DNA from 4 places in the Pseudomonas sp. TE24901 genome. Region 1 is predicted to be linked to each of the others. Evidence: predicted binding sites of a transcription regulator. Region 1 holds the regulator's gene; each other region holds the start of a gene.

Region 1 (3,899 bases):
CGCGCCAGCCCCGGCGCCGGCAGTCGACCCGCGTGTGTTTGACTCGATGCGTTTTGAACTCAATGGCCTGCGTGAGCTGCTGGAAGTCCAGCTGGGCTCCCTGGCCTGGACCCAGTTGCAAGGCAGCAAGCCGCAACAGGCCAACCTGTGGCGCCGCCTGCAACGTATCGGCTTGTCCGGCCCGTTGTCCCGCGACCTGCTGGCCCTGACCGCCGAAGTCGAAGAACCTCGCCAGGCCTGGCGCATGTTGCTGGCCCACCTGGCGCGCATGATCGTCACCCCGGAAATCGAGCCCCTGGAAGAGGGCGGTGTGATCGCCATGGTCGGCCCTGCCGGCATGGGCAAGACCACCACCCTGGCCAAACTGGCCGCGCGTTACGTGCTCAAGTACGGCGCGCAGAACATCGCGCTGGTGAGCATGGACAGCTACCGTATTGGTGCCCAGGAGCAGCTCAAGACCCTGGGGCGTATTCTCAATGTGTCGGTGACCCACGTCGACCCGGGCCAGTCCCTGGCCAACGCCCTCGACCCACTGCTGCGCAAGCGCGTGGTATTGATCGATACCGCTGGCCTGCAAGCCAGCGACCCGGCGTTGCGCATGCAGCTGGAAAGCCTGGCCGGGCGTGGCATCAAGTCGAAGAATTACCTGGTGCTTGCAACCACTAGCCAGAAACAGGTTCTTACCGCTGCGTATCATAGCTACAAGCGCTGCGGCCTGGCCGGTTGCATCCTGACTAAACTCGATGAAACGGCGAGTCTGGGCGAGGTGTTGAGCCTGGCCATCAGCCACGAATTGCCGGTTGCCTACCTGACCGACGGGCCGCGGATCCCGGATGATCTGCATCTGCCGCGCCGTCATCAGCTGGTCAGCCGTGCAGTCAGCGTGCAAATGCAAGAAGAGCCTAGCGAGGAAGCGATGGCCGATATGTTCGCTGACCTTTACCACAACCCGGCAAAACGGGTCGGTTGAGGGCAGCATGAACACCGTGAAATGTATCTACATCGATGGTCTGCAAGCGATTCACGCGGCCAAGCCATGTAGCCTGCGTCTAAGCAAGACAAGGTAAAGAAATAAAATGGGCAGCATGCATCCCGTACAGGTGATCGCGGTGACCGGCGGCAAAGGTGGCGTCGGGAAAACTAACGTGTCAGTGAATTTGTCCCTGGCCCTGGCAGAGCTTGGCCGTCGCGTCATGCTGCTGGATGCTGACCTGGGGTTGGCGAACGTCGACGTTCTGCTGGGGCTGACACCCAAACACACCCTCGCCGATGTGATCGAAGGCCGTTGTGAGCTGCGCGATGTGCTGCTCCAGGGCCCCGGTGGCATTCGGATCGTGCCGGCCGCCTCGGGCACCCAGAGCATGGTGCACCTGAGCCCGGCGCAGCATGCCGGCCTGATCCAGGCCTTCAGCGATATCGGCGACAACCTCGACGTGCTGGTGATCGACACCGCCGCCGGGATCGGCGAGTCCGTGGTCAGCTTCGTGCGCGCAGCGCAAGAAGTGCTGCTGGTGGTCTGCGACGAACCCACCTCGATCACCGACGCCTACGCCCTGATCAAACTGCTTAACCGTGACTACGGCATGAACCGCTTCCGCGTGCTGGCCAACATGGCCCAAAGCCCGCAGGAAGGGCGAAACCTGTTCGCCAAGTTGACCAAGGTCACGGATCGCTTCCTCGATGTCGCCTTACAATACGTCGGCGCAGTTCCTTATGACGAGTGTGTGCGCAAGGCCGTGCAAAAGCAGCGTGCGGTCTATGAAGCGTTCCCTCGTTCGAAGTGCGCACTGGCGTTCAAGGCCATTGCCCAGAAGGTCGATACCTGGCCGTTGCCCGCCAACCCACGGGGGCATCTGGAGTTTTTCGTCGAGCGATTGGTGCATCAGACGAGCGCAGGACCCGTGCTATGACAGCGACTGGCTACAACGCGTACAAGAAGTCTGCCCGTGACAGCCAGGGCGAGTTGATCGAGCGCTACGCGCCGTTGGTCAAGCGTATCGCCTATCACCTGCTGGCACGCCTGCCGGCCAGCGTCCAGGTCGAAGACCTGATCCAGGCCGGCATGATCGGCCTGCTCGAAGTGTCGACCAAATACGACGCGAGCAAGGGTGCAAGTTTCGAGACGTATGCGGGTATCCGTATTCGTGGCGCAATGCTCGATGAAGTGCGCAAAGGCGATTGGGCACCGCGTTCGGTGCACCGCAATACGCGCATGGTCAGTGATGCAATTCGCGCAATTGAAGCAAAAACCGGTCGTGACGCTAAAGATCATGAAGTTGCGGCCGAACTCCAATTGAGTCTCGATGATTACTACGGGATTTTGAACGATACCTTGGGCAGCCGCCTGTTCAGTTTCGACGACCTGTTGCAGGACGGCGAACACGAAGGGCTGCACGAGGACGGCGCGAGTGCACATCTGGAGCCGTCGCGTGACCTGGAAGATGAACGCTTCCAGGGTGCGTTGGCGGACGCGATCGCCAATTTGCCGGAGCGTGAGCGACTGGTGTTGGCGCTGTACTACGACGAAGAGCTGAACCTCAAGGAAATCGGTGAGGTCCTGGGGGTCAGCGAATCGCGTGTCAGCCAGCTGCACAGCCAGTGCGCAGCCCGCTTGCGGGGGCGGTTGGGAGAGTGGCGCGCGCGCTGACAGGCAGTGTGGGGACACTGCAGACGCTACCGTGAAAGCCATCGCTTTCGCGGGTTCGTACCGTGGTGCCCTGGGCAGTCCTTTTTGTGTAACGCCTGTTGATTGAAATGGCGCGTCCAGGTGCTGGGCGCGTTTAAGACTGCTTGGAGGTCGAATTGGACAAGAACATGAAAATCCTCATCGTTGATGACTTCTCAACGATGCGGCGGATCATAAAAAACCTGTTGCGTGACCTTGGGTTCACAAACACGGTCGAGGCGGATGACGGCATTACAGCGATTCCGATCCTCAACAGCGGGAGCATCGACTTTCTGGTAACCGACTGGAACATGCCGGGCATGACCGGTATCGATTTGCTGCGCCACGTGCGTGCTGATGAAAAACTGCGCAGCCTGCCTGTGCTGATGGTGACCGCCGAAGCCAAGCGTGAGCAGATCATCGAAGCCGCCCAAGCCGGGGTAAACGGTTACGTGGTCAAGCCATTCACTGCGCTGGCCTTGAAAGAGAAGATCGAGAAAATCTTCGAACGCATCGGTCATTGATGCTGCCACGGGGGAGCTATGGAGCATAAAGAAACGTCACAGGGAGACTTCGAGTCGACCCTGAAAAAGCATGCTCACCAGTTGGTCGACAGCCTTGAAAAAGGCCAGTTCGGCGACGCGGTGCAGTTAATCCATGAGCTCAACCAGACCCGTGACCGCGGCCTGTACCAGGAAGTGGGCAAGCTCACGCGCGAGCTGCACAGTGCGATCGTCAATTTCCAGATTGACCCGCACATGCCCCAGGCCGAAGAGATTTCGCAAATCACCGATGCCACCGAACGCCTGTCCTACGTGGTCAGGCTGACCGAGGCGGCGGCCAACCGCACCATGGACCTGGTGGAGAACGCCACGCCCCTGGTCAATGGCATGGCCAATGAAGCCCAGGCCCTCAGCGTTGACTGGGGCCGCTTCATGCGTCGGGAAGTGGGCGCGGAAGAGTTTCGTGAATTGGCGCGTCGGGTCGACGGCTTTCTGTCGCGCAGCGAGCAGGAAAACCGCACGGTTTCCAGCAACCTCAACGACATTCTGCTGGCCCAGGATTACCAGGACCTCACCGGCCAGGTGATCAAGCGTGTGACCCAATTGGTCACCGAAGTGGAAAGCAACTTGCTCAAATTGGTGCTTATGGCAGGCCAGGTTGACCGCTTTGCCGGTATCGAACATGACCGCGCAGCGATCCTCTCGGAAAAAGATCCACAAAAACATCTCGC
Region 2 (3,899 bases), on a different contig from region 1:
CGTTCGGCAAAGCGCCCGAACAGCAAGGCAACCAGCGGATTCGCCATTTGCTCAAGTGTTTCGGTTTGCGCACCAGCCTGATTCGGCTGAAGGTCATCGACGCCCTGCTCACCGCTGCCGACAACCAGCGCACCCTGGGGGTGCGCGGCGTGCACAGCCATTTGCTGGAGCTGGGCATTCCGCTGTCGTTTCTCAGCGTGCGTGAAGTGCTCAAGCGCCTGTGCAGCGAGGGCGTGATCACCCTCAATGCCGATAAGAGCTACAGCCTCCATGAAGAGGCTGCCAAGGTGCTCGAAGGTCGCGCCTGAATCAGAAGTGCGGCTTGACCTTGCGGCGCATGATGCCGTTGATCACCACTACGATCACGGCCACGGCAATGGCGATGTACTGGAAGGTTTTCTCGCTGATCACGCCGGTGTTCTGCAGGTAGGACAGGCCAAACATGATCGCCAGTACCGACAGGGCAATCAGAATCGAATATTTCAAACGTTGCTTTTGAGTCATGACAGGGTCCTGAAGCTGAAGTATTGGGCCCTTGTGTATCGCCACACACGAAGCACAGAGGCCGGTGCTTATGTTACAGGGCAATGCCCCCTTTGGCTCGCCCCGATCAAAACACGCTTGCTTGTCCATCCTCCCAGTGCAGCAGACCCCGTCGAAATGTTTAGTGTTAAGTGTCTTACGGTATGCGGGAACGTTCTGCGCGTTACGCCCACAGAATTCGCGAGTCTGACGCGCAAAATTCGACAGCGCCGTCAGACCTTTTCCTAAGTTCGACAGAGAGGTTTAATGATGATACTCGCGGCCCCTGCATATTTGGCGGCATCACAACATCGACACACCTCGGGCCCTCCCCCGACATCACCTTACGACACGCCAAAAGACCTGGAGCCTGGCGTCGTGAATTATAAGAACCATGTGCTGCATACCAAAGGCGACGTCGAGATTAACCACGAAGTCGCCTGGCTTCCTGGCGATAAGCCGCAGATCTTGAACAACCGAATCATTGTAAAAACCGGTAATGACGATGACGTCATTCATGTCAGTAAAGGGCCTGGAAACCAGGTTCGGATCACCGTAAACGGCGATGTATTCAACGTTGATTTCGAGCAAAAAAAAGGCCCGCAACCGGGGCTGGCGATCGACTCCATGGGCGGCAACGACAAAATTACGATCGACCAGGATGTAATGCTTCGTGTCGATGTGTACGGGGATGACGGCGACGATGATATTCAAGCGGGAGGCGGAAGAACGCGACTGTACGGTCAAGCTGGCAACGATACGCTGCGCCTGGGCAGCGGTTTGGGCTATGCCGAAGGCAATGAAGGTGATGACACCCTCATCGGCGGCACCGGTAACAGCGTCATGTATGGCAACAATGGCAACGACCGTCTCTACGCGGGCGCGGGGGGAAAACAAAAGCAAAATTACCTGGACGGGGGCAACGGCAACGACCAACTCTTCGCAGGCAACGGGCATAGTGTCCTGCACGGTGGCAACGGTGATGATGAACTTGTCGGGCATGACAGCACGACGTTTTATACCGGTAAAGGCCGGGACAAGATACGAAACAACCACGCCCACGACCGCATTTACGCGAAGATCAACGATGAATTTGACCGCAACAGGGGTTCGTCCTTTACCCCCGTTGCAACCAGCAACGCGGGCGAGCGGGGTTTTACGGTAACCGGTGATGAAAACTTCAAGCAACGCGTGGCCGATGATCTGGAGTTCTTCCGTAGTTCGCCTAATGGTCAGAAGGTCCTCGCCGAGATGGATGAGCTCGCTGACACCAATGGCGCCAGTGTCAGCATCAATCCCATCGGGTTTGGCGCCTCCGGTTACGACTTTGGCAGTAAGGCCTTGGATGCTCTGAGAGCCGCGGGTAAAGGAAAGATTGATTTGTCGGCCGTTGGGCGAATCACCGATGGCGTAGCCGGTTCTCGCGCTGACCGCGGCGTCATTAACTTCGACGAGCGGTCGATCATCGAGGAACATAACGGAAATACGATTATTCCCGTGACAGTGCTCTACCATGAAATAGCCCACGCCTGGAATGGCGCAAAGGGCACCTTCCTGAGAGGGCGCAGCAAAGTCGACGATCCGTCCACCAAGGACGACTCAGACAGCAAAAATTTGACCAATAACTTAGAGTACCAGGCTATTGGTGTACCCAATAGCGCCACACCTTTTGATCTCGATGATGACCCCTCTACCCCGCCCACGACGGTCAACCCGAAGCACTTCACAGAAAACGCTCTGAATGAAGAAATGGGCAAGCCACTACGAAAATTCCACCAGCTTGTCCCTAGCCCGCAGGGTCGAGGCCTGTAACGCCAAAAGTCAGCGCTGCTGCGCTCAAAGAGCGACCCCCTCATCAGAATGAGGCGCCGGCAAACGGCGCCTCGACTTTCTTGTACGAACGTACCTAAAGCTCCTGACACCCAAGCCGATAGCCCTACGAAGCTCCAAGAAAGCCGCGTGAATAATAAACGCTTCGTAAGGACGACCCCATGCCCCCACTGCGCTCCATCCAAGCCCGCTATACCCTGTTTCTGGTGCTGTTCGTCCTGGTGTTATTCGTGTTGACCGTCGTGGGTATCGGCCAGTTGGTCGCGCCCACGCTGCGCCACACCGAAGAACAGGTGGTGCTCAACCGCATCGCCGAGGTGGCCGAACAGATCAAGGGCGAATTGAACAAGGTTCAAGCCCAGCAACGCAGCATCACCCAGACCATTCCCCTGCTCGACAGCGATGCCATCGACAAGGTCCTGCCGGGCCTGGTGGACCAGTATGGCGAGCTGAAAGTCTTCGGCGGCGGCATCTGGCCATTGCCGAACCAGCGCACCCCGGGGCGCAACAAGCACAGCACCTTCTGGCACCGCGATGCATCGGGCAAGCTGACAGTGAACACCTTCTGGAACAGCGACGCCGCGCCCAACTACTACGACCAGAGCTGGTACAAAGGCGGCCTCGCCTCGCCACGTGGCCAGTGTGCCTGGGCGGCGGCCTACAAGGATGACGCCAGCCAGGAGCCGCGCACCAACTGCGCCATGGCGATCCAGCGCGACGGCGCGGCCTACGGCGTTGCCACCATCGACGTGACCCTGGGCTTCTTCAACGAGCTGGTGGCCAGCAAGGAAAAAGACATCGGCGGCCAGATGCTCATCGTCGAGGGCGACGGCAAGATTATCAGCAATAGCTCGCGCATCAACGGCCCGGTGGTGTTGAAAAACATCAGCGAACTGGCCGGCAGTTCGGCGTTTGCCGCACAGGTCAGCGCAGCCCTGGCCCATCGCGACCAGGGCCTGCAACGCAGTGAGTTCGACAACGGCGGCGTGGCCAGCACCTTCTACCTGCGCCCGATCGAAGGCACGCCGTGGTTCCTCGCCACCGCCCTGCCCACCTCGTTGATCACCGCCCAGCGCGACGATGTACTCGGCACCCTGGCCCTGCTGCAAATCCCCATGGTGTTGCTGCTGGTACTGCTCGCGGCCTATGCCATCCGCCAGTTGGTGCAGCGCATGAAGTCGCTGAAGACCAACATCGACGCGCTGTCGGCGGGTGATGCGGACCTGACGCGGCGTATCACCATTCGCGCTGAAGACGAACTGGGCGCCATTGGCCATTCGGTCAACCGCTTTATCGTCTACCTGCAAAACATGATCGGCGAAGTGACCCAGGCCACCGGTGCCATGTCGTCGGGCCTGGAGCAGTTGCAACAGGCCTCGGCGCAGACCAACCGGATCCTGGTGCGCCACGCCTCGGAAACCGACCAGACCGTCACCGCCATCACCGAAATGAGTTCCACCGCCGAGACCGTGGCGCAAAATGCCGCCGAAACCGCGGCCTTCACCCAGCGCGCCAACGAGCACGCCGACCGTTCCCGCGTGGTAGTG
Region 3 (3,899 bases), on a different contig from region 1:
TTTGAGTTTTGGCAGAAAAAAGGATTGAACGGTGGCGCTCAGGCGCTCTTGTTTTCGAAGCCATGCAGCACATTGACGGCGTTGATGCCGATCTCATCGACCATGTAGCCGCCCTCCATCACGAACAGCGTGGGCACGCCGACCCCGGCGATGAGTTCGCCCATGCCAATGAAGTCCGGGCTGTCGAGCAGGAAGTGGCTGATGGGGTCGTCCTTGAAGGTGTCGACGCCCAGGGAAATCACCAGCACCTCGGGGGCGAAGTTTTTCAATTGCCGACAGGCGTCGAGCAAGGCGATTTGGTAGCCGGCCCAGTCGGTGTTTTTCGGCAACGGGTAATTGAGGTTGAAGCCCTCTCCCGCCCCGGCACCGCGCTCGTGGGCATGCCCGGAAAAGTACGGATAGGACACGCTCGGCTCACCGTGCAGCGAGATGAACATCACATCGGGGCGGTCATAGAAAATGTTCTGCGTGCCGTTGCCATGGTGGAAGTCCACATCCAGCACCGCCACACGCCGGGCGCCTTGGGTGATGGCCTGCTGCGCGGCAATCGCAGCGTTGTTGAGGTAGCAATAACCGCCCATGTATTCGCGCGCCGCATGGTGACCCGGTGGACGGCACAGGGCAAAGGCGCTGTGCTGGCCTTCATCGATCAGCGCCAGGCCGGTCAGTGCGATGTCCGCGCTGGTCTTGACCGCGTTCCAGGTGGTGCGGGTGATCGGCGAGCCGGCGTCCATGGCGAAGAAGCCCAGCTTGCCATCGATGAACTCCGGCACCTGCTGGTTGGCCAGGTCACGCACCGGCCACACCAACGGCAGCGCGTCGTGGCTGCGGCCAATGGCGGTCCATTCGGCCCAGGCAGTTTCGAGGAAAGTCACATAGCGTTCGCTGTGGGCATTGACATAGCAGGCACGGTCGAAGGTGCGCGGCACGATGATCTCGCCCAGCCCTACCCGTTGCACCCGGTCACGCACCGTGTCCGCACGGCTCGGTTGTTCGAACGAGGGTTTGAGCACGCCATCTTTCAATTCGGTGCCATGGTGCAAACGGTGGTCATCACTAAAAACAGTCAACATTGCTGAGGTTCCGCCAGTAAAAGACAGGGTCTATTTTGTTCTGGCAGCGCGGGGCTTTCTTTGCTTTTAATTCCACCGCTGTTAGCTTATTCGGATCTTTTTACCCTGACGGTGTCATAAAATGAAAAATAAAACCAAACAGGTCGCTCTTGACGACACCGATCTCGCCATCCTCGCCCTGCTGCAGAAAGACGCCAGCATTTCCAATGCCCAGCTCAGCGAGCGCCTGTCACTGAGCCTCACGCCGTGCTGGCGTCGCCGCAAGCGCCTGGAAGAAGAAGGCGTGATCAAGGACTACCAGGCCAACCTCGATCGCAAGCTGCTCGGGCTGAACATCCTGGCCTTCGTACACGTGCGCTTCGCCATCCACGCCGACCAGGCGCCGGACGCGTTCGAGGCCGTGATGCGCGAGCTGCCCCAGGTGCTGGCGTGCCACAAGATCACCGGCGATGCGGATTACCTGCTGCAGGTGCTGGCCGAGGACCTGGACAGCTACAGCGAATTTGTCGAGAACGTGCTGCGCCGACAGCTGGGGATTGCGTCGATCCAGTCGAGCCTGGCGTTGAAGGAAGTGAAGGCGACGAGTCGGGTGGCGATTGCGGGGCGGTGAGGCTCAGAACGGCTCCAGGCCCGTTTAAAGTCCTGCCCGACCAGGCCGATAACTGACTGGCAGTATTGAATCCGAACACTCGCTCCGCGCACGCCAGATCCTCTTTCGATTACATGGAGTAAGCCTGCATGCCTGTCCGTACGCGTTTTCTCGAGCATTACCGCAAGGCCGACCGCATCATGCTGGCGTTGATCTGGCTGATGTTTGTGTTCTCCGTGGGCCTGGCGTTCTGGCACGACACCTTGCTGCAAGCGGTGGTCATCGGCGGCGGCACCGCTGTCGTGCTGACCGCGCTTTACCGTGCCCTTTCCAGGCACCCGCGTGATGCGCTGCGCACTGGGCGCAGGCCTGATGGTCATGGCCGCCCTGCACATCAACCAGGCCCAGGGCGTGATCGAATCCCACTTCGGCATCTTCGCCTTGCTCGCCGTGCTCACGTTTTACCGCGACTGGTTGCCGATCCTGGTGGCCGCCCTCACCATCGCGGTGCACCACGTGGTGTTCCATGCCTTGCAGCATCAGGGTTTTCCGGTGTTTGTGATGGATCATCACGGCGGCTGGGGCATGGTATTCGTGCATGCGTTCTACGTGGTGATGGAAACCGTCGCCCTGCTCTACCTCGCCGTGCATAGCCAGGCCGAAGCGGTCGAGAGCCAGGAAATGCTCGAAAAAATGCTGGCCGTCACCTCTCAATTCACCTCGCAGGCCAGCCAGGGCGAAGGCAAGGTGCATGTGTCTTTGGCCAAGCGCTTTGATCACTTCCTGCAGCAGATCACCCACCTGATCGATGGCGTCACCCGCGACTCCCACGGCCTCGGCCAGCTGGGCCAGGAACTCGCCAGCGCCAGCGGCACCCTGGAAAAAGGTGCGCGGCACCAACTGGCGGAAATCACCCAGATGACCGGCTCGATGCAGCGCATGGAAGACGCCATGGGCCACATCGCCGTGCACGTCGAACAAGCCGTCGAACACGCGGGCAAGGCCAGCCAGCAAATCGTGCGCGGCCAGCAAAGTGTCGGCCGCGCGCAGCACGAAATCACCCAATTGGCATCGCGCCTCAACGGCACCCACCAAACCGTGCAAGGCCTGGCGGTTCAAGCCGAACAGATCGGCACCGTGCTCGAAGTGATCAGCAGCATCGCCAACCAGACCAACCTCCTCGCCCTCAACGCCGCCATCGAAGCTGCCCGCGCTGGCGAACAAGGCCGCGGCTTCGCCGTGGTCGCCGACGAAGTGCGCAGCCTGGCGCAACGCACCGCCGTCTCCACCCAGGAAATCAAGACCATCATCGAAGGCTTGCAACACGGCAGCCGCCAAGCCGTGGAAGCCATGCACGACAGCCGCCAAGGGGTGGAACGGTGCGTGGAAGACAGCCAGGTCGCGGTGGATATGCTGCAGGCCGTGGGCAATGACATCGCGCATATCGATCAGTTGAACGGGCGGATTGTGAGTACGACGCGGGAGCAGACGTCAGCCAACATGGAAATTGTTGGGCGGTTGCAGGCGGTGCAGGGGATTGCGCAGAGCACGGCGGACGATGTGGAAATGCTGGCGAGGAGCAGTGAGCAGTTGCCGGTGATTGCGGTGCGGCTGGATGCGTTGGGGCGGAGGTTTCATCAGTGAACAGTTCCGAAGCATTTTCTTCAATACTGATCTCATTTCCATAAGCATTGCTCCCTAGCGGGTAGCAGGCCCCCACCACAGCCAAATCTGCAGGTATGGCGAGGATGCAACAAGCACTAAATGAAAACCTACGGCAAACAACTATGAGGCACCGCCTAAGTGGGCGGTGCCTCATAGGTGCAAGCCACGAAAGCTAGAACATATTTAGTTGCTGTTTCGTAGTCGCATAGACATCCAGGTCGGAAGCTTCCGCGATCAGCTTGTTCTGCCGATACACTACGTCCCGATCAATACTATTAAACTGAAAAACACTGTCAGCATTGTCCGACTTAAAAAGGCGCAGATTCACTTTTGGCGCAAGGGGCATAACCGCCTTAAAGGAGCTTACATCTTCTTTTTCTTCTCGATCCTCCACATTCCCCCACACCGGATTGCTGCTGGTCACAAGATCCAGATCACTTGCATTGTGATCCAGCGAAAGCGTAAAACCAGTTCTAATTAAATTATTTGCGAGCCTAATCGACTCAACAAAAAGAATAACCTTGGTCACAGTTTCTACCTGAACAGGCGTGAGATTTTCCGTCCCATTCACG
Region 4 (3,899 bases), on a different contig from region 1:
AGGAAACAATGACCTGTATCCGAAGGCGCGCATGTTCCGGTAAGTACGCTGGAGGTAAGGCCCAACATTTGGAGGGCCGAGTATGTCGAAGTTTGCACGACGTACGTGGAACCTCGTAGTGAACGCCTTGCGTGTGTGCCACGTGTGGGGGTTCCTGCGGGACAGCTTCGATGACCTTTAAGGTCTAAGAAGTGGAGCCGTCTCGGTTTAAGCCGAGACGGCTTTTTGGTTTCTCAGGCTGCCCTCAGATCTGGAAGTGCTTCACCATGGTGTTCAACTCATGGGCCAGGCTTGCCAGGGACTGCGACGCAGCCGTCGTTTGGGTCGAGCCTTCCGCAGATTGAACCGACAACTGCTGAATGTTCAGCAAATTGCGGTCAACCGCCCGGGCCACATCAGCTTGCTCAGCCGCCGCCGTGGTGATGACCAGGTTGCGATCATTGATCTCATCGTTGGCCGCCAGGATATCCGCCAGCGCTTTCTGCGCCAGTTCGGCCAGCGCCAGGGTTTGCTCGGTCATGGTGCTGCTGTCGAGCATGGTGTTGACGGTGCTGGCGGTGTTGGTCTGGATGCTGCCGATCATCTGTTCGATTTCCTGGGTCGACTGGGCGGTGCGGTGGGCCAGGGCGCGCACTTCATCGGCAACCACGGCAAACCCACGGCCTGCATCGCCCGCGCGCGCGGCTTCGATGGCCGCGTTCAGCGCCAGCAGGTTGGTTTGCTCGGCAATCGTGCGGATCACATCGAGGACCTTGCCGATCCCCTTGGCCTGCTCGGCAAGACCGCCCACTTGGCCAGAGCTGAGTTCAACGCCACGGGTCAGCGCCTGGATTGCGTTCAGCGCTTCGACCATGCGCTGCTGGCCTTTCAAGGCAATGCTTCGCGACTCCTGAGACAGGTCTGAGGTGGACGCCGCATTTCTCGCCACTTCCTCAATCGCCGTGGTCATCTCGGTGACGGCAGTCGCGGCCTGTTCGATTTCGCCATGTTGCTGCTGCAGGTCACGGCTACCTTCGGCAGTGACGGCATTGAGCTCTTCGGCCGCCGCCGCCAGTTGGCTGGACGAGCCGGTGATCTGCCGCAGGGTCTGTACCAGGTTATTGCGCATGACCTCTTGGGCCCTGAGCAAACGCGTGGCTTCGTCGTTGCCCGTGGGGGTGATCGGTTGGGTCAGGTCGCCCTTGGCGATGGTCTCGGCCACATGCACCGCTTCGATGATCGGGCCAGTGATGCTGCGCGTCAGTAACCAGGCCACCAGCACCGTGCCGCCACTCACCAACAGGATCACGAGCGTGATGCCACTCACCGCATGTTGGTAAGCACCGACGGACGTCATGCCGGCCTGTTCTGCGCCTTTGTTGGCAAGGTCGATCAGTTGGTCGAAATTCTTGGTCATCTGCTCATAGCTTTCTCGAATGCTGTTGAGAAAGTCCCGCGCGCCGGCCTTGTCGCCTGAGCGCGAGCGCTTGAGCATCTCGGTATGGTTTTTCGCGTACGCCTCGAGGCTCTGGTTGAACACCTCGAGCCGTGATTTTTCCTCCGGCGTACGCAACAGCGCCGCGTACTGGGTCAACTGCTCCTTGACGGCCTTGAGGCGACCGGCGGACTTGTCTTCGTAGGTCTGCATATCGGCATCGCTGGACGACAGAATGTGCGCCATTTCACCCAGGCGAAAACGGTCGAGCGATGCGTTGGCCAGGGCCAGTATCCTGACGCGCTGCATCCAGTTGTTCTGGATGTCGGCCGCCTGGGACTGGACTTCGCCGATCTGCTTGAGCGCAAACAGACCGAGAAACACACTCAGTGACGCAATAGCAGCGAAGCCGATGAAGGCTCTGGCCGCGATTCTTATATTTCTCAGGAACATGGGGTTTACGCTCGGGCTGAAAACGCGTTGAAGAGCAAAGTCGGGCGGGCGTCCCGGGCCGGGACAGTCGAGGCGCCACACCAGCTAGTCGGCGGTGGGCGTGAAGTCTTTAGGGGCGGTGGGGGCTGGGTGGGTAAGTTTCATGTTGCGGGTGACGGCGGAAAAAGAAAAACCTCAACCGGGTGAGCGGTTGAGGTTTCGTGTATGAGGTATTTGGGCCTCAGGTGAACATTGCTATGTCATCCATGCGTCATTCACAGCAGCTGACAACGAGCATTTTATTCACGTCCGATGTTGCAGGGCGTCACTCAGGAGCCAGCCAAGCCGGCTCCCGAACAGGCTCAGGCTTTCTTGCGACTCGCCATCGCCGTGACCGCATACCCAATGCACGCTGCCAGGATAGAACCGGTCAGGATGCCCATACGGTCTTCCCCGGCGAACTCACTGACACCCGGCACAAACGCCAGGGAGCCGACGAACAGGCTCATGGTGAAGCCGATACCACACAGGATCGCCACCCCGAAGACCTGGCCCCAGTTGGCGCCCGAAGGCAGGGCGGAGAGGCCGGTCTTCACGGCAAGCCAGGTGAGGCCGAACACGCCGACGGTCTTGCCGATCAGCAGGCCGGCGGCGATGCCCATCGGTACGTGGTGGGTGAAGCTGTCCAGGCTGACGCCGGTCAGCGAGACACCGGCGTTGGCGAAGGCGAACAGCGGCAGGATGCCATAGGCCACCCAGGGGTGCAGGGCGTGTTCCAGGGTCAGCAACGGCGAAGGCTCGGCATTCTTGGTGCGCATCGGGATGCAGAACGCCAGGGTCACGCCGGCCAGCGTGGCGTGCACGCCACTCTTGAGCACGCAGACCCACAGGATCAAGCCGATGATCAGGTAGGGGCCAAGCTTGATCACGCCAAGGCGGTTCATCGCGATCAGGGCGATCAGGCAGGCTGCCGCGCCGGCGAGGGAGGCACCGGACAGGTCAGTGGAATAGAACAGGGCAATGACGATGATCGCGCCCAGGTCATCAATGATGGCCAGGGTCATCAGAAACAGTTTCAGCGATACCGGCACGCGCTTGCCCAGCAGGGCCAGTACGCCCAGAGCGAACGCGATGTCCGTGGCCATGGGGATCGCCCAGCCGGCCAGGGCGGCCGAGTTGCCTTTGTTCAGCGCCCAGTAGATCAGCGCCGGTACCACCATGCCGCCAATGGCCGCTGCACCGGGCAGCACCACTTGCGACGGCTTGGAGAGGTGGCCATCGAGCAGCTCGCGCTTGACCTCCAGGCCGATCAGCAGGAAGAACAGGGCCATCAGGCCGTCGTTGATCCACAGCAGGGCGGGCTTGGCGATTTTCAGGGCGCCCACCTGGGCCACCACCGGTACATCGAGGAAGGCGTTGTACAGGTGCGACAACGGAGAGTTGTTGATGATCAGCGCCAAGGCGGCAGCGGCGATCAACAACAGACCACTGGCGGCTTCCAGCTGGAAGAAACGGGTGAAAGTGCTACGCAGAGGCACGGGATGCTCTCCAATCCAGGTTCAATAGGTGGGTACCCTAACCCGTACCGTTAGTTGTTAAAACAAAAGTTATATTCTTATTTGTTATAAGCGATGGCCGGGGGAGGCGTTGCGCCAAAGCCTAGCAATTGTGTGTCCAATTGAGTCGTCACTGTATCTGTGTGCAGTGTAGGAAACCCCCTAAGATTGTGGATGAAATCTTTAGAGACTCACGCTATGAGCGATCAACGTACCTGGGCCCGCGAAGCCATTCGCATCATTGAAGCGGACTTTCAGCGTAGCGCCGACACGCACCTGATCCCTTTGCCATTGCCGGGGTTGCCGGGTATCGAGTTGTATTTCAAGGATGAGTCCAGCCACCCCACCGGCAGCCTCAAGCATCGTCTGGCCCGCTCGTTGTTTCTGTATGCGTTGTGCAATGGCTGGCTGAAGCCGGGTGCGCCGGTGATCGAGGCGTCCAGTGGCTCGACGGCAATCTCGGAAGCCTATTTTGCGCGCTTGCTTGGCCTGCCGTT

The links. The regulator FliA, encoded in region 1, starts transcription of late flagellar genes. The targets are predictions, from matches to a motif close to CTAAAGTTTNNNNNNNNNNNGCCGNTAA.
Region 2: the regulator FliA is predicted to act here: its motif matches at 2,429-2,456, upstream of ACVWVP_RS11315 (methyl-accepting chemotaxis protein).
Region 3: the regulator FliA is predicted to act here: its motif matches at 1,708-1,735, upstream of ACVWVP_RS11200 (methyl-accepting chemotaxis protein).
Region 4: the regulator FliA is predicted to act here: its motif matches at 1,953-1,980, upstream of ACVWVP_RS23870 (methyl-accepting chemotaxis protein).

Annotation. Positions count from the first base shown of each region.
Region 1 covers NZ_JBSSAF010000006.1:10,088-13,986, forward strand. Annotated here, with positions in the region: gene flhF (flagellar biosynthesis protein FlhF) at 1-970, shown strand, start outside; gene fleN (flagellar synthesis regulator FleN) at 1,077-1,910, shown strand; gene fliA (RNA polymerase sigma factor FliA) at 1,907-2,647, shown strand; gene ACVWVP_RS13170 (chemotaxis response regulator CheY) at 2,815-3,189, shown strand; gene ACVWVP_RS13175 (protein phosphatase CheZ) at 3,208-3,899, shown strand, end outside.
Region 2 covers NZ_JBSSAF010000005.1:53,281-57,179, reverse strand. Annotated here, with positions in the region: gene ACVWVP_RS11330 (fe2+ zn2+ uptake regulation protein) at 1-308, shown strand, start outside; gene ACVWVP_RS11325 (hypothetical protein) at 310-504, opposite strand; gene ACVWVP_RS11320 (M91 family zinc metallopeptidase) at 901-2,334, shown strand; gene ACVWVP_RS11315 (methyl-accepting chemotaxis protein) at 2,514-3,899, shown strand, end outside.
Region 3 covers NZ_JBSSAF010000005.1:26,277-30,175, reverse strand. Annotated here, with positions in the region: gene ACVWVP_RS11210 (histone deacetylase family protein) at 39-1,073, opposite strand; gene ACVWVP_RS11205 (Lrp/AsnC family transcriptional regulator) at 1,195-1,683, shown strand; gene ACVWVP_RS11200 (methyl-accepting chemotaxis protein) at 2,008-3,306, shown strand; gene ACVWVP_RS11195 (DUF4238 domain-containing protein) at 3,500-3,899, opposite strand, start outside.
Region 4 covers NZ_JBSSAF010000013.1:62,001-65,899, reverse strand. Annotated here, with positions in the region: gene ACVWVP_RS23870 (methyl-accepting chemotaxis protein) at 245-1,867, opposite strand; gene nhaA (Na+/H+ antiporter NhaA) at 2,209-3,384, opposite strand; gene ACVWVP_RS23860 (PLP-dependent cysteine synthase family protein) at 3,601-3,899, shown strand, end outside.